3 regions of the Actinacidiphila sp. bgisy160 genome follow, and region 3 is predicted to be linked to each of the others. Evidence: riboswitches for the same ligand, from Rfam matches in the RefSeq annotation. Region 3 holds a riboswitch; each other region holds the start of a gene.
The links. A riboswitch is a leader RNA that binds a small molecule or an ion and turns the genes downstream of it on or off. The one in region 3 is predicted to bind cyclic di-AMP.
Positions count from the first base shown of each region.

Region 1 (9,944 bases), on a different contig from region 3:
GCCACCACCGCGGTCGAGGCGGTCAAGACCCGCAAGGGCGCGGAGCTGTCGGTCTCGCCCGGCCGGATCAACCCCGGCAGCGAGGCATGGAAGGCCAGCCGCAAGCCGCTGGTCGGCGAGTTCCGCTTCCACGGGAAGCCGGTCTTCGTCATCGCCAACCACTTCAACTCCAAGGGCGGCGACCAGCCCCTGCACAGTGTCAACCAGCAGCCGGTGCGCGGCTCCGAGACCCAGCGGAAGCTGCAGGCCACCGAGGTCAACACCTTCGTGAAGTCGCTGCTCGCGGCCGACCGGCAGGCCAACGTCGTGGTCCTCGGCGACCTCAACGACTACGAGTTCTCCGACACGGTGTCCACCCTCACCTCGGGCGGCGTGCTGAAGGACCTGCTGACCACGCTGCCGAAGTTCGAGCGCTACACCTACGTCTACGAGGGCAACTCGCAGTCGCTGGACCACATCCTGCTCAGTCCGGCGCTGCGCGACTTCGACTACGACGTGGTGCACATCAACGCGGAGTTCGCCGACCAGGCGAGCGACCACGACCCGCAGATCGTCCGCGTCAAGCCGGACGGCTGCTGACGCGTCCGTGGTGAGGGCGGCACCGGCGTGACGCCGGTGCCGCCCTCACGGCGTCACCGGGGGTCGGGCTCCGGGTCGGGGAAGCTGCCGGTCGACGTGTCGGAGCCGGTCCACGCGGCCAGCAGCTGCAGGGCCGCCTCGGAGGTCGAGCCGGGCTCGGCCGTGTGGATGCACACGAGCTGGTCGCTGTCGCCGGGGAAGAGCGCGTGCTCGTACGACAGGGTGAGGTCACCGACGACGGGATGGTGGTAGAGCTTCACCCCGTGCGACTTCTGCCGCACGTTGTGGTCGGCCCACCAGGCGCGGAACTCGGCGCTCTTGATGGTCAGTTCGCCGACCAGCTCGGTCAGCCCCGGGTCGTCCGGGTGGCGCGCCGCGTCCAGCCGCAGGGCGGCGACCGTCTCGGCGGCATGCTTGTCCCACTCCCGGTACAGGTCGCGCGCCGCGTCGTCGAGGAACATGAAGCGGGCGAGGTTGCGGTCGCGGTGCGGCAGCGCCTCGAAGTCGGTGATCAGTGTGCGGGCCAGCCGGTTCGCGGCCAGCACGTCCGTGCGGCGGCCGATGACGAACACGGGGGTGCGGTCGCCCAGCAGGTCCAGTACGCGGTGCACCTCGGGGCGCACCCGTTGCGGCCGCTGCGGCCTGCGGCGGGGCGGGGTGCGCTGCCGCGCCAGCTCGAAGAGGAACGCGCGTTCGGCCGCGTCCAGCCGCAGGGCGCGGGCGACGGCGTCCAGCACCGCCTCCGAGACATTCTGGTGCCTGCCCTGCTCCAAACGGGTGTAGTAATCGGTGCTCACCCCGGCCAGCCGCGCCAGTTCCTCCCGCCGCAACCCCGGCACACGGCGCGGCGCACCGCTGACGGTGATGCCGGCGTCCTGCGGTCTCAGCCGGTTCCTGCGGGCCCGCAGGAAGTCCCTGAGCTCGGCGTTGTGCTCCATGTGTTCCAGTATGGGCGGCCGATCATGAGGCGGCCCGGCACGGCCGGACCCGCCGGCGGCCACCCGGGCGGAGGGCTCTCCTCCAGGCGGTCCAGCCGTTCCAGCCGCTCCTGGAAGCGGTCCGGCATCTCCCTGAGCCGTTCCGCCTCCGCCGGCAGTCGCTCATGGTGCGGCTCCTCGGCGGTGCCGGGTCCCGGAGGCTCCCCGGTCATGTTCACCCAGGGCCCGGCCGGCCGCGCGAACTCCGCCGGCCGCGGCACGCACAGTCCCGCCGCGCAGCGGCGGCAGGACGCCGTCGAGGCGCGCCGGCCCGGCAGTCCGGTGCCGTCGCGCACGAAAGACCCGGGCGGCCCGCCCGCAGCGGCAGGCGCCCCATGCGCACGGTGCGCACCCGCTGCCGGGCGTAGCGCGTCCCGCGCTCGTAGCGGGTGTACGCGCCCAGCACGCTCACCTGGAGCACCAGCGCGTCGCGGCGGTCCGTCGCGCAGGTCAGGGCCTGTGCCTCGGCAGCCGTGTGCAGGCAGTGGAAGCCGCAGTCGCAGCCCGGCGCCGGGCTGCGGTGCCGCTGGCGGTGGCCGCAGACGGCGTCGAGGGCGCCGTACACGATCCGCCCGCCCCGGCAGACGCCCCGGAGGCCCACGCGGGCGCCGTCGTACGCCGGCATCGGGAAGGCCGGCTTGTACCCCGTGGGGGGGGCACCGCCGGCCGTTCCTCGGGCAACCGGCGGCCGAACCTCACCGTGCCGCGGCCTCGGCGGGCTCCGCCGCGGGGGCCGGCACGGTGCCCGGGGTCCGGCCGGTGAGGGCCTTCTCCTCGTCCACGAGCGGCTCCCGGCCTGTGAGCTCCTCGTCCGTCTCCTGTGCGCAGCCGTTCGCCAGTGCCCTGCCCAGCTTCATCGCGGCCTCCGGGGTCGGGCGAATCCCTCGTTCCGGGGTACTCGGGCATCCTGCCGCACAGGGTCGCCGGCGGGGTGGGGCGCCTCGCTCCGGGCCGCCGCGATTTCCTGCTCGGTACACACAACTCTCCGCACAGGGCCTGTGAATGACGACACGTCAGCGTAGGCTGGGAACGAGGGGAGGCGTCATGGAAACGTACGTGACCATCGAGCTGGAAGGCGGCACGGACGCGGCGGAGGACCTGCGCAGACTGGAGGTCTGGCTACGGGCCGACGAGGAGCTGGCGCCGCTGGTCGTCCGCCGGGAGCGGCCCGCCGACGAGAGCATGGGCGTCGCCTACGACCTGCTCCTCATGATCCTTCAGGAGACCCTGCAGGCCACCGCGCTCACGCTGCTCCGCGCCCTGCGCAACCACCTGCGCAACCAGCCCGGCGACTCGCTCAGCGTCACCGTCCGCGCCGGGGACGTGGAGTGCGTCCTCACCGGCCGGGACGCCCTGACCCGCGGCGAGCTGGAGGCGATGGCGGCCCGCATCCGCCAGACGCTGGAGAACTAGATCCGGAGGAAGACGGCCCTGGGGAGGTCCGGCGGGCATGCCGTACGAACCGTTCGCGTCCCGGTCGCGGGCGGTCCTGATCGGGGTGTCCCAGTACGAGCACTCCCGTGACTTCTCCAACATCCCCTCGGCCAGGGCCAATGTCGCGCGGTTGCGCGCCGTGCTCGTCTCCGGCGGACTCGGCCGGTTCATCCCGCGCACCGTGGAGACCCTCGCCGAGGCGCGCACCCGCGACCGCGCGCTGCGGCTGATCGGCACCGCCGCCGCCCAGGCCCAGGACCTGCTGCTGGTCCACTTCACCGGGCACGGCTACGTCGACCTGGCCACTGGGGAGCCCGAGCTGTACCTGATGACCCGGGAGTCCACCAAGGACGGCGCCCGCCTCGACGGCATCCCGTACCGGGACCTGCTGAGGCTGCTCGCCTCCTCGCGCGCCGAGCGCGTCGTCCTCGTCCTGGACTGCTGCTACTCCGGCAACGCCGGCCTGGTGCCGCTGCCCGAGCGGCCGTTCTCCCTGATCACCTCCTCGGCCGTCGGCTCGCGCATCCACAAGGGCGACGGCATCGACCCGACGCCCTTCACCGGCGCCCTGGTCCGGGTGCTGGCCGAGGGCACCGACCCGTACGAGCCGGTCACCGTGCAGCGCCTCGGGGTCCGGCTGCACGAACTGGCCGGCGAGTACGCCGCCACGCTCGACGAGCGCGCGGACTACGACCCCTGGTTCCCGACCGAACGCTCCAGCAACAGCGCCGGCGACACCGTCCTGTCCCAGGCCCGGCTCACCCCGCGCCCCGCCCGCGGGACCCGCTGGCTGGCACCGCTGCGCCGGCTCGCCCAGTACGCCGGCTTCGCCTGGACGTGGACGGCGGGCCCCCACCAGCCGCTCTGGCACCGCGTGGTCGGCGCCGGCACCGCCCTGGCCCTGGTCGCGGGCGGCGTCACCGGCTGGACATGGGCGCACCGCCCGGCACCGCTGTGCCCCGCCCCGCTCGAACTGCGGGTGCTCACCTCACCGGAGACGCGCGCCGCGCTCACCTCCGTGCTCGACACCTTCCAGGACAGCGAAGCCGCCGCCACCAGCGCCTCCCTCGGCGGCCGGCCCGAGGGCTGCGGCCAGATCAACACCACCGTCTACGCGGCCCCCACCGACCGCACCATCGCCGCCTTCCGCGCCTCCGCCGCCTGGGCCGAACCGGAACGCGCCTGCCAGGACGGCGGGGACTGCGCGATGCCACTGCGGGACGTCGGGCCGCACCCGGACGTGTGGATACCGGCGGCCGGCACCGCCCGCACCCAGGTCCTGGCCGAGACCCGGCGGCCGGAGAGCGTCGTCGTCCTCGGCCGGCCGGTCACCCTCGCGCACTCGCCCGCGGTCCTCGCCACCACGACCTCGCTGGACGGCGTGGCACGCACCGGCAGCACCGCGCAGCAACTGGTCGACGCCGCCCGCGCCCAGGGCGTGGTCGTCCGCAGCGCCGAACCGCACTCCTCGGACGCCGCCCTGGACCAGCTGCTGCACCTGGCGCCGGGCACCCGGGTCACCACCGACGCCGTGCCCCCACCGGACGACCGGGCCCTGGCCTGTTCCGCCCGGACCTGGCTGGTCGAACGACGCGGCACCCAACAGGCCCTGCTCACCACCGAGTCCACTCTCGCCGGCCTCGTCACCCCGGCCCTGGAGTCCCGTCCCCCCTGCCTGGGCAACCAGTCCGACCCCTACACCGCCTACTACCCCGCCGACGTGCCGCCCCTCGACCTCACCCTCGTACCGGTGACCTGGGAGACCGGCCGGGCCGACCGCGTCGAACGCGCCGAGGCTGTGCACCGCCTCGGGGAATGGCTCCGCTCCCGCCCGGGGCAGTGGGCGCTGGCCGCGCAGGGTTTCCGTACGGACGTCAGCGGGACGACCGCGGCCGGGGACACCCCGCTGGACAGCGCCGTCTTCGTCGCCGACCCCCCGGCTGGCGGCGAACCGCCCACCCGGCAGGACATCGAGGCCGCGCTGCGGGACCACGGTGAGGCCGCCGGCACCCGGCGCGACGTCCTGTTCGCCGTCGACGTCTCCAGCTCCTCCTACTCCGGGGCCAACGTCCCCGTCGTGCGTTCCGTGCTGGCCCGAGCCTCCGGCTACCGGTACGGCATCGCCGCCGTGCCCGGCCGCACCCTCCTGCGTCCCGGGCCGAACGACGCGGCCGCGCGGGACGCCGCGATCCGCGCGCTGGCACCGGTCGAGCGGGACGCCCCCGTGGCCGCCGCCCTGCGGCAGTGGTCCCGGGCCCTCGCCGATTCCCCCGGCGCCCTGATCGTCCTCATCACCGACGACGAGGACAGCGCCCGCGTCGACCCGCCGGACGTGGACGTCCCCGTGCTGGTGGTGTCCCTGGAGGGCTACGGCTGCTCGCTGCGCTTCAACAAGGCCGTGACGGAGGGCGGCGGCGCCTGCCTCACGGCCACGCAGGACCTGCCCAACCGGGTCGCGGAGACCATCACCCGCCTCACCTCGGGAGGGTCATGACAGCCACCGGGCCCCGAGGCGTGGACGGCACCCTCCGCCCTCCGCGCCCCGTCCGCCGCCGGCGCGCGCGCCGCGCGCTGGGCGCCCTGCTCCTGCTGGCCGGGGCGGCCTGCAGCGGCCCCGCCGCCGCCCCGGCGCCGGAGCCCGACCGCTCCCGGCCGCTGATCGTCGCCAGCGACGCCGACCTCACCGCCGGCGGCCGACCCGGCGTCCGCCGCGCCCTGATCGAGGAGTGGAACCGGCGCAACCCGTCCCGGCCCGCCCGGCTCGTCGAGCTCCCCTCCGCCTCCGACGAGCAGCGCAGCGAGCTGATCGGCGCCTTCCAGTCGGGCACCGCCGCGTACGACGTGGTCAACCTCGACATCAGCTGGATCCCCGAGTTCGCCGACAGCGGGCTGCTGCGCCCGCTCGCCCCCGCCCTCGTCGACGGGGACTTCCTGCGCCAGGCCGCGGACGCCGGGCGCTGGAAGGGCCGCACGTACGCGGTGCCCTTCAACACCGACGTCGGCCTGCTCTACTACCGCACCGACGACCTCGCCAAGGCCGGGCGCCGCCCCGCCGACCTGCGCGGATACGCCAAGATCGGCGACCTGCTCGCCGACGTCCGCCCGCTCGGCCACGCCGCCTACACCACCCAGCTGCGCGCGTACGAGGGCCTGACCGTCAACACCCTGGAGACCTTCTGGACCGCGGGCGTCGAACTCGTCGACGGCGACGGCCGCTACATCGGCACCGAGGACGGGCTGCGCGAGGGCCTGGACGAGCTCGGCCGGCTGGGCGCCGCCAACAACCTCAACCCGGTGTCCCTGGAGGCCGACGAGTCGGTCACCCTCGCCCAGTTCACCGAGGGGCAGAGCGTGCTGATGCGCAACTGGCCTTACGCCTACAACCGGCTGGACGCCGCCCTCGCCCCAGGCGTCCGCTTCGGCGTGGCCCGGCTCCCCGGCATCGCGGCGCTCGGCGGTCAGAGCCTCGGCGTGGCGGCGAACAGCGACCGCCCGGACGACGCCGCGGACCTGATCCGCTTCCTGACCGGACGCGACGCCCAACATGCCCTGCTCCGGGCCGGCTTCGCCCCGGCACGGCGGTCGGCATACGGAGCCGGGAATGTCAACTGTGACGATCCTCACGACCCCCGCGCCTGGTTCTACGACCGCCCCACGGGACGCGGCTCGGAGCCCCCGCCCTCGCCGTCCGCCGCGACCCCCGCTTACACGACCCTGCTGTGGTGCGCGCTGCAGGCCGCCAGGGCCCGTCCGGCGACCGCGCATTACGTCACCTTCACCCGGGTCCTGCAGCGTGAAGTGCACGGAATGCTCGCGGCGCACCGCGGCGCCGACGCCTCGGCGGAGCGCCTGGACGGCCGTCTGGGGCGCGCGCTCGGCGGCCGGGGTCCGGGGTGACCATCACTCCTCGTGAGCGCGACACTCCCTTCCGCATAACGACTGATGCACACTCACATTTCCCATAGGTCACGGCAGTCACGACCCAATGTCCGCTTCTGTCCCGTCCATCCCCATAGATTCCCGTCATGAACTCGCTTGAGTGGCTTGGAATTGGCGGGCGCCTCTATTAACGTTCGATAACGCAGCGCGGTCGTCCCACCGCCGACAGGGCGGCGCCGTGCGCTTGCCGAATCCCGTCCGCGGGAACCGGGGAACCACTTCCTGGGGTGAATCGGGGGCCCTCCGCGGTCCTCGTAGGAGACCTTCCTGCTCCGAACCCGTCAGCTAACCCGGTAGGCGAGAAGGAAGGAAAGGAGTGCGCCCGCGTGGCGTCGAACGAGCCTGCCCTGATACCCGGACAGCAACAGGGGTCCGTCAGCGCATACCCCGAGTGGGACACCGCCGAGTGGAACATCGCCGCCGGCTGGAACCCCCCGGCAGCCGAGCAGGCACCGCCGACGAAGAACGCGATCGACGGCTGGGACACCGGCCAGTGGAACATGGCCGCCGGCTGGCTCGACGCGGCCGCCGCCGCGGAGACGACCTCCCAGGACGCCACCGTCGCGGAGCACGAGGCCGCCGGGCACGAGGCGTACGAGGCCGCCGCCACCACCGCCACCGTCGCCACCCACCCGCTCCCCGAGGACATCGAGGCCTTCGCGGACGCCCGGCACAGCGAGGACGCCGAGGACATCGAGGCCTTCGAGGCCTTCGAGGGCGCGCCCCACGAGGGCCCGCCGGCCGAGCCGTGGAACCCCACCGAGGAGTCCGCCGGGCCCGTGCGCGGCCGGCACCGCGTCGCCAAGCAGCGCTCCCTGGGCCGCGGTTCGGCGGTCTTCGGAGTCGCGGCCGTGGCCGTGCTGGGTGTCGGAGGGGTCGCCGCCGCCGAGGGCAAGAACCCCCTCCCCGTCTCCCTTCCCCATCTGCCCGAGGCGTCCGAACTGCCCGGCATCGGCGCGCTCGTCGACGACGACAGCGCCCCCGAGGCCAAGCCCGTCGCCGAGGCCCTGAGCCCCGACGCGGGTGAGGCGCTGCGCAACCGCATCCTCGACCAGGCCCAGCAGCAGCGGAACGCCGCCGACCGGGCCGCCAGGACCGCCGCGCAGCAGGAGGCCTCGGCCAAGGCAGCCAAGTCCGCGGCGGCGGAGCGGGTCCGCGCTGAGGCCGCCGCCAAGAAGAAGGCCGCGGAGGAGGCCGCGAAGAAGCTCGAGGCCGCCCGCCTGGCCGAGCTCGCCAAGAGCTTCGTCAAGCCGGTCACCTCGTACACCCTGACCGCGGGCTTCGGCGAGTCCAGCTCGCTGTGGGCCAACACCCACACCGGCCAGGACTTCGCCGCCCCGACCGGCACCCCGGTCAAGGCCATCCACAGCGGCACCATCACCGAGGCGGGCTGGGCCGGTTCGTACGGCTACCGCATCATCCTGACCCTCGACGACGGCACCGAGCTCTGGTACTGCCACCTCTCCTCGATGATCGTCACCTCCGGCAAGGTCACCACCGGTGACACCATCGGCCGCGTCGGCGCCACGGGCAACGTCACCGGCCCGCACCTGCACCTCGAGGTGCGCCCCGGCGGCGGCGACCCGATCGGCCCGATGGGCTGGCTGCGCAGCAAGGGCCTGTCCGTCTGAGACGAGCGACCGGCCACGCACGACCACACGGACTCCGGCGGCCTTGGCGACACCCCCCGTCACCCAGGGCCGCCGGTCCGTGTCTACGGGACGACGAAGTTGTAGAGCTCCGAGATCCTCGGCGGCCCGCTCGGCTCCGGGAAGCCGGACTCCTTGGCGGCGGGCATCATGATCTCCATGAAGGCCTCGAGCGCCTGCGCGGACTGCCAGACGTTCACCAGCCGCAGGCCCTCGTTGGTGATCACGGCGGCGTGCGAGAGCAGCCCCGCGGGAGGGTGTTCGGGCCCGAAGCCCGCGCGGTGGTTCGCCTCCTCGTACTGCAGGGCCGTCACACCGGGGAACTCGACCTCCGTCAGGACCGGCATGGGAACCTCCCGCCTCCCACCGACACGCCTACGCCCCAATTTCCTCCGGCCGCACCCCGGCCGCAATCCGGAACGCGGCTAGAGAGCCTCCAGCCGTACGTCCGCGGAGTCGCAGGCCGCCGTCTCGTCGGCGTACACCTCGCAGACCGGCCGCCCGTCGGGGGTCATCGTGTGCTCGACCTCCCAGAGGCTGATCTCCTCGCCGGTCGCCAGCAGGAAGGCATGCTCGTACAGCGTCCAGCCGGCGACCCGGCCGGTGCCGATCCGGGTGTGCCGCCCGGTGACGTACGCGATGTCGTGGCCCACCGCCGCGCCCAGCCGGCTGCGCAGCTCCTCGCCCGGTACGTCCGTGTTCTCGGCACGCCGCAGCACCCGCCACGCGTGCTCCGCGGAGTGCTCCTCCGTGTACTGCCGAGGTCCGGGCGTCAGGTCCATCGCCAGCTGCGGCAACCGTGCCAGCCAGTCCGCCGCCTCCGCCTCCAGCTCCTCCGGCGAGGGCTCCCCGAAGCGCGCGTCGATCGCGTGCTGGGCGACGGCCAGCGCGTCCGGGTCGGAGTACACCTCGTACAGCGGTTCGTCGGCGCCGGGGCCGGTGTTGTGCTCGATCTCCCACAGCAGCTGTGTGCTGCCGTCGGCCAGCAGGAACGTGTGCCGCAACGTTCTGCGGCTCAGCCTGCGCGGCGGACCCTTGCGCTGGCGGAAGGACGCAAGCTCCGTGCAGCCCATCAGCGCGGTCGACAGCCGCCCCAGCACGCGGTCGTCGACGTCGAAGGCGTTCTGTGCCCTGGCCAGCACCACCTCGACGTCCGCCGGACCCGCCCCACCTGGTCGCGCGTTCCCCATGCGGCCCTCCTGCTCACGGCATTCCCCGCGCACCATTGCGAGCACTCAGCGTAGTGGCACCGACGCGCTGCGCGTCAGGACTCCCGGAAAAATGGTGCACCCCCACCCGTAGGAGGCGCGTAAGACGGGAAACGCACGCCCCCTGCTGCCACTATGCGCCCATGCGCGCACTCTTC
Region 1 covers NZ_JBYIQW010000001.1:543,698-553,641, forward strand. The annotation lists gene AC3EUJ_RS02610 (endonuclease/exonuclease/phosphatase family protein) at 1-579, shown strand, start outside; gene AC3EUJ_RS02615 (helix-turn-helix transcriptional regulator) at 633-1,517, opposite strand; gene AC3EUJ_RS02620 (hypothetical protein) at 1,732-2,181, opposite strand; gene AC3EUJ_RS02625 (hypothetical protein) at 2,252-2,413, opposite strand; gene AC3EUJ_RS02630 (effector-associated constant component EACC1) at 2,601-2,969, shown strand; gene AC3EUJ_RS02635 (caspase, EACC1-associated type) at 3,007-5,484, shown strand; gene AC3EUJ_RS02640 (extracellular solute-binding protein) at 5,481-6,887, shown strand; cyclic di-AMP (ydaO/yuaA leader) riboswitch at 7,105-7,244, shown strand; gene AC3EUJ_RS02645 (M23 family metallopeptidase) at 7,430-8,560, shown strand; gene AC3EUJ_RS02650 (hypothetical protein) at 8,644-8,925, opposite strand; gene AC3EUJ_RS02655 (DUF6227 family protein) at 9,004-9,768, opposite strand; gene AC3EUJ_RS02660 (PfkB family carbohydrate kinase) at 9,930-9,944, shown strand, end outside.
Region 1: another riboswitch for cyclic di-AMP. It lies ahead of AC3EUJ_RS02645 (M23 family metallopeptidase); the one in region 3 lies ahead of AC3EUJ_RS24235 (C40 family peptidase).

Region 2 (9,944 bases), on a different contig from region 3:
GCCCTCCCCGCTCCCCGTGCCGACCAGTTCGCGCACCAGGGTGTACTGCGCGTGGTTGGTGTCCTGGTACTCGTCGACCAGGACGTGGCGGAAGCGGCGCCGGTAGTGCTCGGCGACGTCCGGGAATGCCTGGAGCAGGTTGACCGTGGTCATGATGATGTCGTCGAAGTCGAGCGCGTTGGCCTCGCGCAGCCGCGACTGATACATCGCGTAGGCCTCGGCGAGCTTCTTCTCGAACGGGTTCTCGGCCTGGTCGGCGAAGGTCTCCTCGTCGATGAGCTCGTTCTTGAGGTTGGAGACCTTGGCGCTGAAGGACTTCGGCGGGAACTGCTTGGGATCCAGGTCCAGGTCGCGGCAGACCAGGGCCATCAGGCGCTTGGAGTCGGCCGCGTCGTAGATCGAGAAGCTGGAGGTGAAGCCGAGCCTCTTGGACTCCCGGCGCAGGATGCGGACGCACGCGCTGTGGAAGGTGGAGACCCACATCACATTGGCTCGCGGACCGACCAGCTGCTCGACACGCTCCTTCATCTCCCCGGCGGCCTTGTTGGTGAAGGTGATCGCCAGGATCTGCCCGGGGTGCACCTTGCGGGCGCCCAGCAGGTACGCGATGCGGTGGGTGAGCACCCGGGTCTTGCCGGAACCGGCACCGGCGACGATGAGCAGCGGGGAGCCGGTGTGCTCGACGGCGGCGCGCTGCTGCTCGTTGAGCCCGTCGAGCAGCGCGGCCGGGTCGACGGCCGGGCGGGGGGCGCCGTCCCGGTAGTAGGCGTCCCTGTCGACGGGCGCGTCGAAGCGCCCCTCGAAGAGGTCGTCGGGGACCGTGCCGGGCTCGTCCTCGGGAGGCGGCGGGGGCTCCTCCTCCCTCGGTTCGAGGCCGGCCAGGAAGCTGTCGTCAAAGAGGCTGCTCATCGCCTCCCGAGTCTAGGCCGTGGGACGGACAGCGTTGCGCCGCTTGCCCGACCCCGACCCCGTCCCCGTCCCCGTCCCCGTCACGACCCTTCGCGGCCCGGATGGTGAAGGTCACGAAATGATTGCGGACAATTCGAGCACCAGGGTTCCCACAGGCCCCCGCAGTTGACTACCGTGCCGGATCAGGCGGTCCGCTCCACGCGGCGGCGACCGTGCCGTCACGGGCCGCCTCCGCTGAGTCCGGCGACCGCCGGAGCCGGGGACCCAACGACCTTGGGGTGAATCGGTCCGTACGAGCGCGACGCGCCCGCACGGACCGTAGGGCGGCCTTCCGAAGCCCGAACCCGACAGCTAACCCGGTAGGCGGTCCACGGAAGGAGCCGCCTGACTTGGCGACGCACCGCAAGCCGCGCCCGCGCGCGCTGACCGTCCCCGGTCCCCGGACCGCGGTGGGCCTCACGACCGCCGCGCTGGCGACCGTCACTCTCTTCGGCGAGAGCGCGAGCGCGGCGCCCGCCTCACCCGACAAACCCTCCATCACCGAGGTCAAGGCCCAGGTCGACAAGCTCTACCACCAGGCCGAGGCCGCCACCGAGCGCTACAACGGCGCCAAGGAGCAGACCGAGCAGCAGCGCACGCGCGCCGACGCGCTGCTCGACCAGGTGGCCCGAAAGACCGAGACGCTCAACGCCGCCCGCCGCACCATCGGCGAGTACGCCGCGGCGCAGTACCGCGGCGGCGGCCTGGACGGGACGACGACCTTCCTGCTCACCTCCGACCCGCAGCAGTTCCTGGACCAGGCGCACCTGATGGACCGCCTGTCCGACCGCCAGGAGCACGCGCTGGAGACCTTCCGCTCCGAGCAGGCCGAGACCACGGCCAAGCGCGCCGAGGCCGTCGAGAGCCTGCAGAGGCTGACCGAGGCGCAGCAGCGGCTGAACGCGGAGAAGACCGCGGTCAAGCAGAAGCTCGCCGCGGCGCAGAAGCTGCTGAACAGCCTCACCGCCCAGGAGAAGGCGCGGCTGGCGGCGCTGGAGAAGAAGCGCCGGGAGGAGGCCGCCGCGAAGGCCGCGGAGATCGCCGCCAAGGAGAAGGCCGCGCAGGAGGCGGCGGCGAAGGAGGGGGCCTCATCGGGCTCGTCCACCGGCTCGACGGCCCCGGCGTCCGGCACCTACGCCGCCAAGGCGGCCAAGGCGATCGAGTTCGCGCGCGCCCAGCTGGGCAAGCCGTATGTGTACGGCGCCACCGGCCCGAACTCCTACGACTGCTCCGGCCTGACCCAGGCCGCCTGGGGCGCCGCGGGCGTCTCGATCCCCCGCACCACCTACGACCAGGTCGACTTCGGCAGCCGCGTCGGCGCGGACCAGCTGCAACCCGGCGACCTGGTCTTCTTCTACTCGGACGTCACCCACGTCGGCCTCTACATCGGCGGCGGCGAGATGATCCACGCCCCCCACACCGGGACCGTGGTGAAGATCGCCCCGATCACGGAGATGCCGATCTACGGCTACGCCCGGATGGCCTGACCCCCGCCCGGACGGCCTGAGCCCGAGCCCGGCCCGTCCCCGCGGCCGGGTTCAGGTCCACAGCACCGCGATGAAGATGTTGGCGGTGGTCAGCGCACCCACGGTGCCGAAGGCCGCCGCCGGCACCTTCTCCTCGTCCCGCTTGACGTAGACCAGGCCGAGGATCACCACCAGGATCGCGAGCTTCACGCCGATCTTGATGTTGTCGACCGGCTGGTCGTCGGCCTGGTTGAGGCCGACCAGCAGCGCGCCGGTGACCAGCATGGTCAGCGCGCCGTGCAGCATGCCCGGCACGAAACGGGCCTCGCCGCGGCCCATGGCCTTCATCTGGGTGAGGAAGCCGCCCAGCAGGGCGGCGATGCCGATGATGTGCAGACCGACGATCAGGTTGATGAGTACGTCCATGACTCAGGACCCTAGCCAGGCTCTTATCAGCAACCGGCACCGAGGTCGCCCTCTCACGTCATATCGGTCACGGCCGGACCACAAGTGACCAGGTCACCCGTCGAACAGCGGTCATCCGTGGGCAGACCGCGGCCGAATCGGACCAGTCCCGTACAGTCCGGAGCCCCCTCGGGCGGCCAGGTTTAGCGTCCTGCACCAGGTGGCCGATCCCCACTGCCGCGAGGACCCCGTCCCCGGCACGGCCGCCCCCGCCGAAGGTCCGGCGGTGGACGGCTCCCCGTCCGCCCGCCGCCGGACCGCCGGGGGGCGTACGGACAGCCCGGAAGGAGTGACGGCGCGTGGCGTCGCACAGAAGGCCCAAGCAACGCGGCCTGTCAGGCACGACCGCGCGCACCGCGGCCGGTCTCGCCCTGGCGGGCGCGGCCTCCGTGACCTTGTTCGGGGAGGCCGGGCACGCCGAGCCCCGGCTGACCACGGACGAGGCCAGGGCTCGGGTGGACCGGCTGTACGAGGAGGCCGAGCAGGCCACCGAGCGGTACAACGGCGCGAAGGAGAAGGCGGACACGGCCACCGAGCGGATCGAGAGCCTGCAGGACGAGCTCGCCCGCAGGACCGAGCGCCTGAACAGCACCCGCGACGGTCTCGGCTCCCTCGTCACCGCGCAGTACCGCAGCGGTGGCATCGACCCCGCCGTCCAGCTGGCCCTCGCCTCCTCCCCCGGCGACTACCTGGAACGCGCCGGGATGCTGGACCGGATGAGCAGCCGTCAGAATGCCGCGCTGCGCGCCCTGTCGGCCCAGCGGCGGGACATCGAGCAGCTGCGCGCCGAGGCGGGCGCCGAGCTCGACGAGCTGCGCGGCACCCGCGCAGAACTCGCCCGCCACAAGCGCACCGTGGAGCAGCGCCTGGCCTCCGCGCGGCAGTTGCTCGGCCGTCTCACCGCCGGCCAGCGCGCCGAGGTACTGTCCTCGGGGGGCCACGGTTCCGCCGACCCGGCCCGCGTCGGCCGCGGCGCCGCCGGCTCCCGCGCCGGCCTGGCGCCCGCCGCCGCCCCCAACGCGCGCGCCGCCCGTGCCGTCTCCTTCGCCTACGACTCCCTCGGGCTGCCCTACGTCTGGGGCGCCACCGGGCCCTCGTCGTACGACTGCTCGGGCTTCACGCAGGCCGCGTGGCGGGCGGGCGGGGTGTCCCTGCCGCGCACGACGTACACCCAGATCAACGCGGGCACCCGGATCCCCCGCTCCCAACTGCAGCCCGGTGACCTGGTGTTCTTCTACTCAGGGATCAGCCACGTCGGCCTCTACGTCGGCAACGGCATGATGATCCACGCCCCCCGCACCGGTGACGTCGTCAAGCTCGCCCCGGTCGACCAGATGCCCTTCGCGGGCGCCACGCGTCCGGCGTGACACCCGCGGCGTGACACCCGCGGCGTGACACCCGCGGCCGCGGGGCCTCAGACCAGCCGGCGCGCGGTCGCCCAGCGGGTGAGTTCGTGCCGGTTGCTGAGCTGCAGCTTGCGCAGCACGGCCGACACGTGCGACTCGACCGTCTTCACCGAGATGTAGAGCTGCTTGGCGACTTCCTTGTACGCGTAGCCGCGCGCGATCAGCCGCAGCACCTCGCGCTCGCGCTGGGTCAGCCGGTCCAGGTCCTCGTCGACCGGCGGGGCGTCGGTGGAGGCGAAGGCGTCCAGGACGAATCCCGCCAGCCGGGGCGAGAAGACCGCGTCGCCGTCGGCGACCCGGAAGACCGAACTGACCAGGTCGGGACCGGTGATGGTCTTGGTGACGTAGCCGCGGGCGCCGCCGCGGATCACCCCGATGACGTCCTCGGCGGCGTCGGAGACCGACAGCGCCAGGAAGCGCACCGGGTGTTCGGCGTCGCCCATGAGCCCCGCACAGCGCTTGAGGACCTCGACCCCGCCGCCGCCCGGCAGGTGGACGTCGAGCAGGACGACGTCGGGCCGCGTGGCGGTGATGACGGAGACCGCCTGGTCCACGTCGGCGGCCTCGCCGACCACGTCGACCCCGGTCCGCTCGGTCTCGCCGATCTCGGCCTGCACCCCGGTGCGGAACATCCGGTGGTCGTCGACGAGGACGACCCTCACGCGTCGCTCCGTGCTCATGACGACCTCCCTGGTCCCTGGGCCCTGTCCATCTCCAGCTCCACTTCCGTCCCCCCGCCCGGTGCGGAGCGCAGCCGCGCCTCGCCGCCGTTGCGCCGCATCCGGCCGATGATCGACTCCCGGACGCCCATCCTGTCCGACGGTACGTCCTCGAGGTCGAAGCCGGGGCCGCGGTCGCGGACCGATACGAAGACCTTGCTCTCCTCGACCTCCGCGTACACCTGCACGGCTTCGTCCCCACCGTACTTGGCGGCGTTGACCATGGCCTCGCGGGCCGCCTGCATCTGCGCCACCAGCCGTTCGTCGAGCGGGCAGTCGCCGACGCACACCACCTCGACAGGGACGCCGTGCGCGTCCTCCACCTCGGCCGCGGCCCGGCGCACCGCCTCGGCCAGCGTGGCGGGCTCGTCGTCCTTGCCGTTGCCCTCGGGCCGGTAGAGCCAGGCCCGCAGCTCCCGTTCCTGCGCGCGGGCCAGCCGGGCGACCTCGCGAGGGTCCTCGGCGTGCCGCTGGATGAGGGTCAGGGTGTGCAGCACGGAGTCGTGGACGTGCGCGGCGACCTCGGCCCGCTCCTGCGCGCGGATGCGGGCGAGACGCTCGGCGGACAGGTCCTGGGTCATGCGCACGAGGTATGGTCCGGCGATCAGCGCCGCGCCGACCAGCACGGCGAGCGCGGCCTGGAGGATGGTGCCCAGGTGGCTGACCGAACCCTGCACGACGAGGAAGCCGGTCACGCCCACGCCGACCAGGATCACCCCGGCGGCGCCGCGGGCGAACGGCAGCAGCCTCTTGCGGCGGCTCAGCTCGGCCCATCGGGCGCGGCGGGCGTTGTCCGCCTGCCGCCACACCAGGGCGACGCCGAGCCCGATCAGCAGCAGCGGCCAGACGTAGGCGTTGGCCCTGCCGAGGTTGAGGTTGTCCAGCAGGATGCCGAGGCCCATGGCGAGCGCGATGAGCGCGACGATCTGGCCCCGGTCGGGCCTGCGTCCGGCGAGCCAGGAGCGGGCGTCGCGCGGCTCCTTGGCCTCGACGACCCCGCCGACGCCGAGCGGCACCACGAACCAGAAGACCGCGTACAGCAGGATGCCGAGGCCCTGGATGGTGGCCAGGACGACGAAGACGACCCGCACCCAGGCCACGGGCAGTCCGAGGTGCCCGGCCAGCCCGCGGGCGACGCCGCCGATCATCCGGCCCTCGGAGCTGCGGTAGAGCCTGCGGACCGGGGACTCGGCCGGGTCCGGCGGCGCGAAGTACGACGCCCCGTTGGGCGGGCTGGTCGGCGGTCCGGCGGCTGGCATGTCCCGATCGTCACACGTTTCGCCCACGGTGGGTATCAGGGTTGGCCCCCATGCGGCGTCAGGGTCGTTCCGGATACCGGCACACGTCCCGGGCCGCCACCATGGAGCCATGACGGAGCAGTACACGCAGACGGAGGCGGCCGGCTCACCGCCGGGCCGGCGGCTGGCGCGCTGCCGCGAGCGCAAGGTGATCGCCGGCGTCTGCGAGGGCGCGGGACGGTACTTCGACATCGACCCGGTGGTCTTCCGGATCGTGCTCGGCGTCCTGGCGCTCACCGGCGGCCTCGGGCTGGTGGCCTACGGCCTGGCGTGGCTGCTCGTCCCGCTGGAGGGGGACACCGAGAGCGAGGCGCACCGGCTGCTGTCCGGGCGGGTGGAGGGGACCGCGCTGACCGCGGTGCTGGTCGCGCTGGTCGGCTGCGGGCTGTTCCTGTCGATGCTGGGCAGCGGTGGCAACCTGGCCTTCTCGCTGGGACTGCTGGCGGCCTTCGCCGGCGCCGTGTACTGGTCGGTGCACCGGCGCCAGGCGACCGAGACGCCGGCGCAGCCGATGGCACCGCCGCCGACCCAGCCGCCGCCGCGCCCCGCCACCGCGGCGTGGTGGAAGGAGCCCTCGGTCGAGGACGCACCCCCGGTACCGGGGCCGGGCGGCTATCTGTGGGGGCCGGACGACGGTCCGGCGGACGCGGAACGCGACCGCCGCGAGTGGCGGGACCGGCGGCGGGCGGTGCGGCGCGAGAGCGCCTGGCTCGGTGTGCTCGTGTTCTTCCTCGCGGCGGCGGCCGCCGCGGGCGGCCTGGCCGCGTCCTGGTCGTCCCAGCCGCTGGCCACCAGCGTGCAGATCGGCCTCGGCTGCGCGCTGGCCGTGTTCGGCCTGGGCTTCGTGGTCAGCACCTGGTGGGGGCGGCTCGGCGGCGGCACCGTCTTCGTGGTGCTGCTGACCGCGGCGCTGCTGGTGGGCTCCACGACGCTGCCGCGGTCGGTCGGCACCGACTGGAAGCAGCGCACCTGGACGCCCGCCACGCTCTCGGCGGTGCGGGACTCGTACGAGCTGGGCACCGGCCGGGCGACGCTGGACCTGTCGAAGCTGCAGCCGGGCGGACGCACCGTCGCGACGCGGGCCCAGGTCGGCGCGGGGCAGCTGGTGGTCAGGGTCCCGGAGGACGTCACGCTGCGGATGCACGTCCAGGTGGGCGTGGGCGACGTGCAGTTGCCCGGCGAGAAGGAGAAGGACATCGACGTCCAGCCCGGCCTGAACCGCAAGGTGACCCTGGACCCGGTGGACGGACGGAAGTCCGAGGGCACGGTGGAGCTGGACGTCGAAGTGGGCGTCGGACAGGTGAAGGTGGTGCAGTTCCCGTGAGACGGCATCGGTTCGCGCCCTCGGCGCTCCTGACCGGCCTGGTCCTGCTGGGGCTGGCCGCGGTGTTCCTGCTCGACGCCGCGGGCGAGGTGTCGCTGTCCCCGCGCGCCGCGGTGCCCCTGACCTGTGCGGGTCTGGGACTCGCGGCACTCGGGGCGGTCACCGCGCGGGTGGCCCGGGGACGGGCCGCCGCCCGGCGCTCAGGCCGGCCCGCGCCGTCCCCCGCCGCGCCGTCCGGCGATCATGGCGTCGAGGGACAGTAGCGGGGCGCCGGCGAGGAGCAGCGGCAGCCAGGCCATCAGGTAGGCCAGGTCGTTGCCGTAGTAGTACGGCTGGGTGGCCCAGCTGACGGTGAGCCACAGGCTCAGCGAGATCAGCACCCCGCCCAGGGCGGCGATCCTGCTGAGCAGGCCGACCAGCGTGCCGATGCCGACGGCGATCTCGCCGAGGGCGATCGCGTAGCCGAAGCCGTGCGGGTTCTTCAGGGCCAGGTCGACCATGGCCGGGATCGCGGCACTGCCGCGCACCGCGTTCAGGGTGCCCACGAGCGATCCCGGGGCACTGTCGTTGAGGAAGGTGTCGGACATCAGCTTGTCGAAGCCGGCGTAGACGAAGGTCACGCCGAGGAAGATGCGCAGCGGCAGCAGCGCGTAGCGCCGTGCCGTGTCCCGCCACGGTCCCTGGCTGGGGTACCGCTCCGTGTCTCTCGTTCCGCTCATGCCCGTTATGCCCGTCACGCTCATGACGTCCGCCCTCTCACACCGCAGGTGCCGTGAACCCCCTCCCGGACCGATTCTCCAGGAGCGCCCTGAGAGATACGTGGGCGAAGCGGCCGTTGTTCAATCGAAAAGCTCTGAATTATCGCGAGCTATCCGTTCGTAGGTGGGCTGGTAGTTGATCCAGGCGACCAGATCGTGTCCCAATTGCTCGCGCGTGGCGAGCGCGTCCTCGTGCGCGATCCACACCGGCTTGCCCGCCGCCTTGGCGCTGAGCTGCACCTGGCAGGACTTCTCCATCGTCATGAACCACCACGCCGCCGCGTCCACGGTCTCGCCGACCGTCAGGAGCCCGTGGTTGCGCAGCACGACCGCCTTGTACGCGCCCAGGACCTCCGCGATGCGCCGGGCCTGCGCCTCGTCCACGACGACCCCGGTGTAGGTGTCGAACAGGGCGTGGTCCTCGTAGAAGGCGCAGGCGTCCTGGGTGATCGGCTCCAGCCGTTCCCCGACCGCGGCCAGCGCCCGGCCGTAGGTCGAATGGCTGTGCGCGACGGCCGTCACGTCGGGCCGTGCGGTGTGCACATGGGCGTGGATGGTGAAGGCCGCCTGGTTGACGTGGTGCCGGCCCTCGACGACGGCGCCGTACTGGTTGACCAGGATCAGCTCGCCCACGGTGAGGTGCCCGAACGGCACCCCGAAGGGGTTCACCCAGAAGTGGTCCGGCAGCTCCGGATCGCGCACGGTGATGTGCCCCGACACTCCGTCCTCGAACCCCAGCTCCGCGAACGCCCGCAGCGCCACGACCAGCCGCTCCTTGCGGTGCCTGCGCTCGGCCGCGGGGTCCTCGAAGGTGGGCGGGAGGGCGAAGTGCAGCTGATCGGGGGGTACGGGTCGGGGCGCGGTGTCGGTCATGGCGCGGAAGTTACCCCGAGGTACCGCAGATGAACAGGGGCGATACCAGGTTTCCCCGGTATCGCCCCAAGCCTGCCCCACGCCTGGGGCTACTCCCACTCGATGGTGCCCGGGGGCTTGCTGGTGACGTCCAGCACGACGCGGTTGACGTCGGCCACCTCGTTGGTGATCCGGGTCGAGATCCGGGCCAGCACCTCGTACGGCAGCCGCGACCAGTCCGCGGTCATGGCGTCCTCGCTGGAGACCGGGCGCAGCACGATGGGGTGACCGTAGGTGCGGCCGTCACCCTGCACGCCCACCGAGCGGACGTCGGCGAGCAGGACGACCGGGCACTGCCAGATGTCGCGGTCGAGGCCGGCCGCGGTCAGCTCCTCGCGGGCGATCGCGTCGGCCTCGCGCAGCAGGTCGAGGCGCTCCTTGGTGACCTCGCCGACGATGCGGATGCCCAGGCCCGGGCCCGGGAAGGGCTGGCGCTGGACGATCTCCTCGGGCAGGCCGAGCTCCTGGCCGACCATGCGGACCTCGTCCTTGAACAGCTTGCGCAGCGGCTCGACGAGCTGGAACTGCAGGTCCTCGGGGAGGCCGCCCACGTTGTGGTGGGACTTGATGTTGGCCGTTCCGGTGCCGCCGCCGGACTCCACCACGTCCGGGTAGAGGGTGCCCTGCACCAGGAACTCCACCGACTCG
Region 2 covers NZ_JBYIQW010000048.1:45,052-54,995, reverse strand. The annotation lists gene pcrA (DNA helicase PcrA) at 1-909, opposite strand, end outside; cyclic di-AMP (ydaO/yuaA leader) riboswitch at 1,132-1,290, shown strand; gene AC3EUJ_RS28985 (C40 family peptidase) at 1,299-2,435, shown strand; gene AC3EUJ_RS28980 (hypothetical protein) at 2,487-2,840, opposite strand; gene AC3EUJ_RS28975 (C40 family peptidase) at 3,179-4,246, shown strand; gene AC3EUJ_RS28970 (LuxR C-terminal-related transcriptional regulator) at 4,294-4,965, opposite strand; gene AC3EUJ_RS28965 (PspC domain-containing protein) at 4,962-6,263, opposite strand; gene AC3EUJ_RS28960 (PspC domain-containing protein) at 6,373-7,626, shown strand; gene AC3EUJ_RS28955 (hypothetical protein) at 7,623-7,889, shown strand; gene AC3EUJ_RS28950 (DoxX family protein) at 7,827-8,345, opposite strand; gene AC3EUJ_RS28945 (class II aldolase/adducin family protein) at 8,466-9,257, opposite strand; gene guaA (glutamine-hydrolyzing GMP synthase) at 9,347-9,944, opposite strand, start outside.
Region 2: another riboswitch for cyclic di-AMP. It lies ahead of AC3EUJ_RS28985 (C40 family peptidase); the one in region 3 lies ahead of AC3EUJ_RS24235 (C40 family peptidase).

Region 3 (9,810 bases):
CCGCAGCACGTCGCGCTCGCGGCGCAGGTAGCGGGAGACCCGCTCGACCGCCGTGCCCGGGAGCGAGAGTTCGTGCTCGGCGGTCTCCCGCATCTGTTCGGCGGTGCGGCGTACGGCGGCGAGCGCGAGTTCCGGCTTGCCGGAGAAGTGGTGGTACATGCTGCCCTGGCCGACGCCCGAGCGCTGCTGGATGGCCTTCGGGCTGGTGCCGAGGTAGCCGCGTTCCCAGAGCAGCTCGCGGGTGCTCTCGATCAGGCGCTCCGGCGTCGTCTCCATGCCCCCAGTGTACATACCAGTAGGTACAGAGCTGCGGAGCTCAACCGCGCCGGCGTGCGGTGGCCAGGATGTGCGGGGCGCTCGGCACGGGCAGCGTGAGGCCCTTGGCTCGCTCCGGGACGCGGAAGCGGCGCAGCTCCAGCACCTCGAAGCCGGCCGCCTCGACCGCGCCGAGCGTGTCCCGGCCGGTGCGGCAGCCGCCGAACAGCAGCGGCCACAGGGTGCGGTCCACCGTCCACTGCAGCGCCGCGTGCCCGCGCCCCTCGGCCCGGCAGTGCTCCAGCAGCCGCAGTTGCCCGCCCGGGCGCAGCACCCGGTGGATCTCGGCCAGGGCGCGCTTCTGGTCGCGTACGGAGCACAGCACCAGCGACGCCACCGCCGCGTCGAAGGCCTCGCTCTTGACCGGCAGCGCCTCGGCGACGCCGGGCACGACGTCCACGGGCACCTCGGCGTACTGCGCGGCGTCGCCGGCCAGCCGGCGCAGATGCCGCTCCGGCTCGATCGCCACGACCTCGGCGACGGTGCGCGGATAGTGACGGAAGTTCAGGCCCGAGCCCGCGCCGATCTCGATGACCCGGCCGGAGAGACCCGCGAGCGCGGTCTCCCGGTACGCGCCGAAGCCCGCGCGGGCGTCCATCACCGGGCCGCAGCGGGCGTAGAAGCGGGCGAACAGCGGGTGATGGACGGGTTCGCGGGTCACACCGATGCGGCGCCCCATGGCCGGCCCCCTTTCGCCTCGGCATTCCCTCACTCCGATTCTGCCGCTCCGGAGCCCGCCCCAAGCCTCCCCGTACCGGGGTGAATTCGGCGTGTCGCCCGCCGTCCGGCGCGAGCGCGGTCGCACGGGACGTTCGGGGAGGGGTGCCGCCCCCGGAATCCGGCGGACCACGGGCGGCCGAGGCCGCGCCGTCGGGCCGGCTGCCGATGCCGCCGGTCCTGCTCGCCTTCGCCCGTGCCCTTGGGGGGCCGCCCGCCCCGGAAGCGCCCTCACGCGCCACCCCCGGGCGTGTCCGCGCGGGACGGGCGGGGGCCGGACGGTGGAGCGGGTCAGGCGGGGCTGGGGGGTGCCCAGTGCGTGGTGAAGGCGGTGGCGTCCCAGATGCCGCCGATGCGGGGGGAGAGCCAGCCGGGTGCCGCCTGGCGGAAGACGGCGGGGTCGAGGGCGGCCGCGCCGGCGGGCAGCGCGCCCAGGAGCGGGATGGCGGTGACGTCGGGGAGGTCGGCGACGTTGCAGCGGGCGGCCAGGTCCGGGTCGTCCGGCCAACTGCCGATGACGAAGCCCGCGCACGTCAGATCCCGGGCCTTCAGCGCCTCCGCCGTCAGCGCGGCACCGTTGAGGGTGCCGAGCCCCGCCGGGGCGACCACGAGCACCGGGGCCGCGAGCATCCGTGCCGCGTCCGCCAGCGTGGCGCCCACCTCGTCGAGACGGACGAGCAGCCCGCCGGCGCCCTCGACCAGGACGATGTCGTGCACGGCCGCCAGCTTCGCCGCCGCCTCCGCGATGTCGGCCGGGCCCACCGGCGCGGTCCCGGAGCGCCGTGCGGCCGTCGCGGGCGCCAGCGGTTCGGGGTACCGGGCCAGTTCGACGCTCGTGACCTCCGGGCCGGCGAGCCGGGTGACCTCGGCGGCGTCGCCCGGCTCGCCGGGGCCCACGCCGGTCTGCGCGGGCTTCAGGTACGCGACGCTGTACTGGCTGAACAGCGCCGTGGCCGCGATCGCCGCCGTGGTCACCGTCTTGCCGATCTCCGTGCCCGTACCGGTCACGAACAACACCGTCATGCCGCCTCCGCCGCCGCGCGCACCGCCGCGCAGATGCGCGCGATGTCCTCGTCCCCCGTGATGTACGGGGGCATCGTGTAGATCAAGTCCCGGAACGGCCGCAACCATACCCCGCTGCGGACGGCGGCCCGCGTCGCGGCGGCGAGGTCGGCCTGGTGGTCGAGCTGGACGACACCGATCGCGCCCAGCACCCGCACATCGCGTACGCCCGGGAGCCCGGCGGCGGGCGCGAGCCCCTCGCGCAGCCCGGCCTCGATCCGCTTGACCTCCTGCGCCCAGTCCTGGCCGAGCAGCAGGTCGAGGGAGGCGCAGGCGACGGCCGCGGCCAGCGGGTTGCCCATGAAGGTCGGGCCGTGGGCGAGCACCGGCACCTCGCCCCGGGAGATCCCGTCGGCGACGCGCGAGGTGCACAAGGTGGCGGCCATCGTGAGGTAGCCGCCGGTCAGGGCCTTGCCGACGCACATCACGTCCGGGCAGACCCCGGCCTGGTCGGCGGCGAACAGCGTCCCGGTCCGCCCGAAGCCGGTGGCGATCTCGTCGAACACCAGCAGCACGTCGTGCTCGTCGCAGAGCTCGCGCAGCACGCGCAGATAGGCGGGGGAGTGGAAGGTCATGCCGCCCGCGCCCTGCACGACGGGCTCCACGACGACCGCGGCGAGTTCGTGCGCGTGAGCGGCGATCGTCTTCCGCAGGTGGCCGGCGTACGCCTCCTCGTACGCGGCCGGCGGCGCGTCCGCGAAGACCTGCCGGGGCAGGACGCCGGACCACAGCCCGTGCATGCCCCCCTCGGGGTCGCAGACGGACATCGGCTGCCAGGTGTCGCCGTGGTAGCCGCCGCGCCAGGTCATCAGACGCTGCTTCTCCGGCCGCCCGAGCGAACGCCAGTACTGCAGGCACATCTTGACCGCGACCTCGACCGACACCGAGCCGGAGTCGGCGAGGAATACGTGCCGTAGCGGCTCGGGGGTGATCTCGACCAGGCGGGCGGCGAGCCGCACGGCCGGCTCGTGGGTGAGCCCGCCGAACATCACGTGGCTCATCCGGTCCAGCTGGCCGCGGGCCGCCTCGTTGAGCACCGGGTGGTTGTAGCCGTGGATCGCCGACCACCACGACGACATGCCGTCGACGAGTTCGGTCGCGCCCTCTACCGGCTCGGCGAGCCGCAGCCGGACCCCGGCCGCGGACTCGACGACGAGCGGTTCGTGACGGCCCGGCATGGGCCCGTACGGATGCCACACGTGCTCCCGGTCCAGGGCCAGCAGCTCGCGGGGGGTGAGTGGCTCAGGCATTGGGCGGCAGGTCCGTGCCGGTGCCACGGCGGCGCACGGCCACCAGGTCGGTGCGGGTGGCACCGGCGGCCGCCGGCTGCGCGGCGCCGGCCTGGACGTCACCGTGGGCGTGGCCGCCGCACGGGCCGCAGCCGCCGCCCTCCCCCTCGCCGTGCGACCCGCAGCCCGCGGAGGCGTGCGAGCCGCAGCCCCCGGCCGCGGCCGCCGCGTCCGCCCGGTGTCCGGGCAGGGTCACCTCGCCGGCGCCCTCCACCTCGAAACCGGCGTCCGCGATCATGTCGAGGTCGGCCTTGCCGGCTTGGCCCTCGCTGGTGAGGTAGTCGCCCAGGAAGATGGAGTTCGCCAGGTGCAGCGCGAGCGGCTGCATGCTCCGCAGGTGCACCTCGCGGCCGCCCGCGATGCGGACCTCCACATCGGGACAGACGAACCGCACCATCGAGAGAATCCGCAGGCACCGCTGCGGGGTGAGGTTCCACTCCTTCGCCAGCGGGGTGCCCTCGAAGGGGATGAGGAAGTTCACCGGGACGGAGTCGGGGTCCAGCTCGCGCAGCGCGAACACCACGTCGACCAGGTCCTCGTCGCTCTCGCCCATGCCCGCGATCAGTCCGGAGCAGGCCGACAGGCCCGCCGCCTGGGCCTGTTGCACCGTTTCGACCCGGTCCGCGTAGGTGTGCGTGGTGGTGATGTCCCCGTAGGTGGCTTCCGAGGTGTTGAGGTTGTGGTTGTACGCGTCGGCACCCGCGCCACGCAGCCGCTCGGCCTGCCCGTCGGACAGGAGGCCCAGGCAGGCGCAGACCTCGACGGCCTCGTTCTGCTCCTTGATGGTCTCGATGGTCTTGGAGACCCGGTCCACGTCGCGGTCGGTCGGGCCGCGACCGCTGGCCACCAGGCAGACCCGCTTGGCTCCGCCGGCGACCCCCGCCGCCGCGGCGGCCGCCGCCTCGTCGGGCTTCAGCCAGGTGTATTTGAGGATCCCGGCCTCCGAGCCGAGCCGCTGCGAACAGTACGAGCAGTCCTCCGGGCACAGTCCCGACTTGAGGTTGACCAGGTAGTTCAGCTTCACCCGGCGGCCGAACCACTTGCGGCGCACCTTGCCGGCCGCGGCCACCACGTCGAGGAGTTCCTCGTCGGAGGTCGCCAGGACGGCGAGCGCCTCCTCGCGGGTGGGCAGCTCGCGGCGCAGGCCCTTCTCGACCAAAGCATTCAGCAGATCCATGCCGCGATCCTGGCGTACCGCACGGGCCCGGGCCAATGGGGCATGCCACAAGACAGCTCGCGCAGAGTGTGTGCATCACCACACCGTGCGAGACGATCCGGCACACTACGGTGGCGCCGAACCCTCCGCCGACCCCTGGGGACGACCATGAGCCGCGACCCGTTCGACTGGATCGACGCGCACGCCGAACGGCGTCGCGCCGCCGGACTGGTGCGCACGCTGCGGCCGCGGCCCGCGCGGTCGGCCCTGCTGGACCTCGCCTCCAACGACTACCTGGGGCTCGCCCACCACCCCGAGGTGACCCGGGCCGGCGCGGACGCCTGCCTGCGCTGGGGCGCCGGCTCGACCGGTTCCCGGCTGGTCACCGGCAGTACGGAGCTGCACGCCGAGCTGGAGGCCGAACTGGCCGCCTTCTGCGGTTTCGAGGCGGCGCTGGTCCTGGCCTCCGGCTACGCCGCCAACCTCGCCGCCGTCACCGCGCTGACCACCGAGCCGGACACCCTCATCGTCTCCGACAGCGGCAACCACGCCTCGCTCATCGACGGCTGCCGGCTCTCCCGCGCCGCCACCGAGGTCGTGCCGCACGCCGATCCGGACGCCCTGCGCAAGGCACTCATCGGCCACGGCGGGCCCGCCGTGGCCGTCACCGACTCGGTGTTCTCGGTGGACGGCGACGCGGCCCCGCTCGGTGCGCTGGCCGCCGCCTGCCGCGAGCACGGCGCGGCGCTGCTGGTGGACGACGCCCACGGCCTCGGGGTGCTCGGTCCCGGGGGCCGTGGAGCGGCCGCGGAGGCGGGACTGGCGGGCGCGCCCGGACTGGTGTGCACCGCCACGCTCTCCAAGTCCCTGGGCAGCCAGGGCGGAGTGGTGCTGGGACCGGCCCGGGTCATCGAGCACCTGGTCAACGCCGCTCGGACGTTCATCTTCGACACGGGCCTCGCCCCGGCGGCGACGGGCGCGGCGCTCGGCGCGCTGCGCCTGCTGAGGCGGGAGCCGGAACGCGCCGTACGGGCCCGGGCGGTCGCCGGCGAGCTGTACGAGCGGCTGGTGGAGGCGGGGCTGGACGCCACCGTGCCGGACGCGTGCGTCGTGTCGGTGCGGGCGCCGTCACCCGAGGCGGCCGTCGCGTGGGCCGCCGCGTGCCGTGCGGCGGGTCTCGCCGTGGGCTGCTTCCGGCCACCGTCCGTGCCCGACGGGATCTCGCGGCTGCGGCTCACCGCGCGGGCCGATCTGACCGACCGGGAGATCGGCGACGCCGTGGGGACGATCGTCCGTACGGCGCCGCCGCGCCCCTGAACTCAGGGGTGTTCGGTCAGGTTCCCCGTCGCCACGGCGGCGAGGAACTCCGCCCAGGCCGCCGGGGGGAAGAGCAGGGCGGGGCCGCGCACATCCTTGGAGTCGCGTACGGCGAGCTGACCCGAGAGCGGCCCGTCTCCGATGAGGGCCGTCTCGACGCAGTTGTTCGCCGCCGTGCTGTAGCTGCTGCGTCGCCAGTTCACGCCGAAGAGGGACGCACTGGAGGTGACGTACTGAGGCAGGACATTGGACATGGGGGGCGTGCCTCCTTACGCGCCTTTGCCGATGCCGGAGATGAAGGACAACGACTGCTCACTCGACAGGGCATGGGAGCGCAATCGATTGAAGGCAGCACCGTACGCCCTGACGTCCTCGTGCTGATCCAGATAGAGACTACTCGTCAAATGGTCGAGAACAACCACGTCGAGATCAGCAATGCGCGGAAATGAGAAGATTACGAAAGGCCCTGTGACGCCTATATGCCCACCGGCCGAGAAGGGCAGCACCTGCAGATGCACATGAGGCAGTGAACCCAGTTCCACAAGATGGCTCAATTGCGCCGCCATCACTCCGGGCCCCCCGACACTCCGGCGCAGCACCGCCTCGTCCAGTACCGCCCACAACTCCAGCGGCGGATCGGCGCGCAGCACCGCCTGGCGGGCCATCCGCACCTGCACCAGGGTCGCGATCTGCCGCGGACCGAGCTGCGGCAGGACCGAGCGGGTCAACTCACGGGCGTAGTCCGGGGTCTGCAGCAGTCCGGGAACCACCGTCGTCTCCAGGGTTCGCGCCCGGCAGGCGTCGGTCTCCAGGGAGATGAAGTCCCGGTAGGCGGAGGGAAGTTCCTCCCGGAACTCATGCCACCAGCCGCGCCGGTCGCCCTCGCTCGCGAGCGCGGCGAGCATCTCCCGCAGCCGCTGGTCGCGCACGCCGTACACGTCCAGCAGCGCCGTGACGTCCTCGGGGCGCACCCCGCTGCGGCCGGTCTCGATCCGGCTGACCTTGGACTGGTGCCACCCCAGCCGCTGGGCGGCCTCACCGCTGGTGAGCCCCGCCGTGTCGCGCAGACGGCGCAATTCCGAGCCGATCTTGCGGCGGCGTACCGCCGGCACCTGCTGCATGGTGTGTGCACCTCCCGGTTCCCGGCACCCCCGCCGGTCCCCGGGCGAAGTCTGCCGCGCAAATACGTTCTCTCGTAGCAGAGTTCACCGCTTTGGGCGACAGATATATGCATATAGCTGTGGTGACACCTGATTAAGGGCACGATGAGTGACACTCTGGCGCGTGAGTGCCGAACGGGGACGTGCCGCGTGGGCGGGGCACGGCGCCTTCGGCTGTCGCGCGCGCGGCCACGGGCGCGGCGGGCGCCGGCGTCCTGGTCACGGCGGGAAAGGGACAGCGTCGCCATGGCAGACCACCAGGAAGCATCCGTCACCCTGCCGAGCGACCCTGCCTCGGTCCCCGCGGTACGTCGCTACGTGAGCGACCTGCTGGTGGAGTGGGGCATGCCCGAGGATTCGGACCCCGCCGACTCCGTCCGGCTCATCGTCTCCGAGCTGGCGACCAACGCGGTGCTGCACACCCTCGGCCAGTCGCCGACCTTCACCCTCGACGTCCAGCTGGACCGGGACGAGCAACTGCGCATCGGGGTCACCGACAGTCACCCCCGGTGGCCCCAGCGGCTGCCCGCCGCCGTGCAGCAGGACAACGGGCGCGGCATGGTGATCATCCGTCATCTCACGGTGGAGGCGGGCGGCACGCTCCTGGTCACCCCCACCGCGGAGGGCGGCAAGACGGTCTGGATCAGCCTGCCCTGGGCCACTGCCGCCGTCGAGTGACCCCAGTGGCCCTCAGTCCTCCCGTGTGAGCAGCAGCGCCTCGGCGCCCATCGGGACGAAGCCCGCCGCCGTGAGCGCCCGCACGCTCGCCGCATTGCCCGGGGCGATCTGCGCCCACACGGTCTCGCCCCCGGGGACGAGATGGCGCGCCGCAAGCGCGAGCCGGCGGCCGAGGCCCGCGCCGCGTGCCCCCGGGTCGACCTCCAGGGCCGCCTCCCAGCGGCCCGCCACGCCCCGGCCGGTCAGGACCGTGCCCCCGGGCACCGTCCACGCCCGGACGTCGTCACGGTGCCGCAGGGCCCGGGCGATCCGCGGGTGGTCCCGTTCGGCGGTCTCCCGCAGGGGCAGGCCCAGCGCGGCCGGCGGCCGCCCAGGCAGCGCCGGCGCGGCGGTCAGCAGGTCGACGTTGTTCACCGTGCGGTCCAGCAGCCCGCACAGCGCGGTGAGGAACGGCGGATCGAGCGGTGCCGAGAGGTCGCCGGGCGGCAGCAGCCCGCGGATCCGCCCCGGGTCGGCGTCCGCGAAGACCACGGCGTGGGCGGTGAAGGCGATCACCCCGGCGTCGCGCGGCGTGGGCTGCGGCACGACCGTCACCGAGCCGTCGGCGGGCGGGAAGACGCCCACCGCGGCGTCGGCGAGGATTCGTTCCAAGGACACACCGGCACGCTACCGGCACGTCCGCGACCGGGGTCACTTCACCCGGCCGTACCAGACGCTGCGGCTCCAGATCATCTCCAGCCGCACCCGCCCGCCGGGCTTGGGGGAGTGCCAGATCTTGCCGTGCCCGGCGTACATCCCCACGTGGTAGACGTTGCTCCCGTAGTGGAAGAACACCAGGTCGCCGCGGGTCCGTGCGGACTTCCGGATGTGCCGGACGCTGTTGTACTGCGCCGCCGCGGTGCGGGGCAGCTTCTTGCCCGCCTTCTTGAAGGAGTAGAAGGTGAGCCCGGAGCAGTCGAACCTGCCGGGGCCGGCGGCCCCGTACTGGTACGGCGCGCCCTTCTTGGACGCCGCGATCCGCAGCGCCTTGGTGGAGACCGTCGCCGCGTCGGCCTGCTGGGCGAGCTCCGGCAGTACCGCGGGACCGGCCACGGCGGCCGCCGTGAGGGCGGATACCGCCCCCAGCCGGCACAGGACCCCGGACATGGCTGTTGGCGCACTCATGCGCAACCCTTCGTCGTCCGCCTGCGAAGGATGACCTGTCGGGTTCGGGCAGGCGAAGATGCCCGGCCGCGGCTGCGGCTTCACCCCAAGGGTCCGGCGACCGGCGCCGGACCCGTACTGCTCGGGTCCTCCGCTCCTGCCGGTGCGTCGTTGTCGACCTGGCATCCGCGCGGCGGCAGGATTCGGCGTCCGCGCGGACCGCCCCGCCGGGATGACGGGGGCTTGTCGTCAAAGGGATGATCACCCACCGAAGCGACCGATTCCCAGCGCAACCGGTCGAATGTGAGTCTGTTCACGACTCACCTATTCGGGTGGACTCCGCGACGCAGGGCCCGGACTGACGACTCGAAAGGAGTCGAACACCAGGGGCGGAGCGTCAGATTCCGGATGAGTGCGGCCGTGTCGCGCAACTTGTGACCACTCGGCCGTCCACGGCAGATACAACGATCGGGCGAGTCCATTCGGTTCGAGTTCGCGTCGCCCGAACGGACCAGTGCGTCGTGACGCTCCGTCAGCGACGGTGGGGCGGCAAGGTGACCTGGCCGGTGCGCCGTTCGCCGTCGAGCACCCGCAGCGCCCGTTCCATGGTGGCCGTGTGCACCTCGCTCTCACCGCGCATGTGCATCAGTGTCAGCGCGTCACGCAGCTCCGTCGCCCGCCCCACCAGGGCCTGCGCGGCGCGCAGCGCCCCGTAGGTGTCCCGGGAGCGGGACGGGTTGATCCGGCCCAGCAGGTCCACGACCTCCAGATAGGTGTCGACGAGCTCGCCCTCGGCCCGCGTCAGGGCCGGGAGCGGTGGCAGTTCGGGTACCACGGCCGGTCACCGCGCGGAGTGCGGGGGGCGGCCGGCGCCGTCCTTGCGGCTCAGCGTCAGCCGGTCCACCAGTCCGTAGGCGAGGGCCGATGGAGCGTCAAAAATGGTGTCCCGTTCGATGTCGGCCCTGATCCGCTC
Region 3 covers NZ_JBYIQW010000033.1:63,851-73,660, forward strand. The annotation lists gene AC3EUJ_RS24185 (TetR/AcrR family transcriptional regulator) at 1-276, opposite strand, end outside; gene AC3EUJ_RS24190 (class I SAM-dependent methyltransferase) at 317-994, opposite strand; gene bioD (dethiobiotin synthase) at 1,324-2,055, opposite strand; gene AC3EUJ_RS24200 (adenosylmethionine--8-amino-7-oxononanoate transaminase) at 2,052-3,344, opposite strand; gene bioB (biotin synthase BioB) at 3,337-4,560, opposite strand; gene AC3EUJ_RS24210 (8-amino-7-oxononanoate synthase) at 4,708-5,856, shown strand; gene AC3EUJ_RS24215 (DUF397 domain-containing protein) at 5,859-6,110, opposite strand; gene AC3EUJ_RS24220 (helix-turn-helix domain-containing protein) at 6,126-6,977, opposite strand; gene AC3EUJ_RS24225 (ATP-binding protein) at 7,263-7,694, shown strand; gene AC3EUJ_RS24230 (GNAT family N-acetyltransferase) at 7,707-8,351, opposite strand; gene AC3EUJ_RS24235 (C40 family peptidase) at 8,385-8,858, opposite strand; cyclic di-AMP (ydaO/yuaA leader) riboswitch at 8,862-9,018, opposite strand; gene AC3EUJ_RS24240 (hypothetical protein) at 9,370-9,672, opposite strand; gene AC3EUJ_RS24245 (ATP-dependent Clp protease proteolytic subunit) at 9,679-9,810, opposite strand, start outside.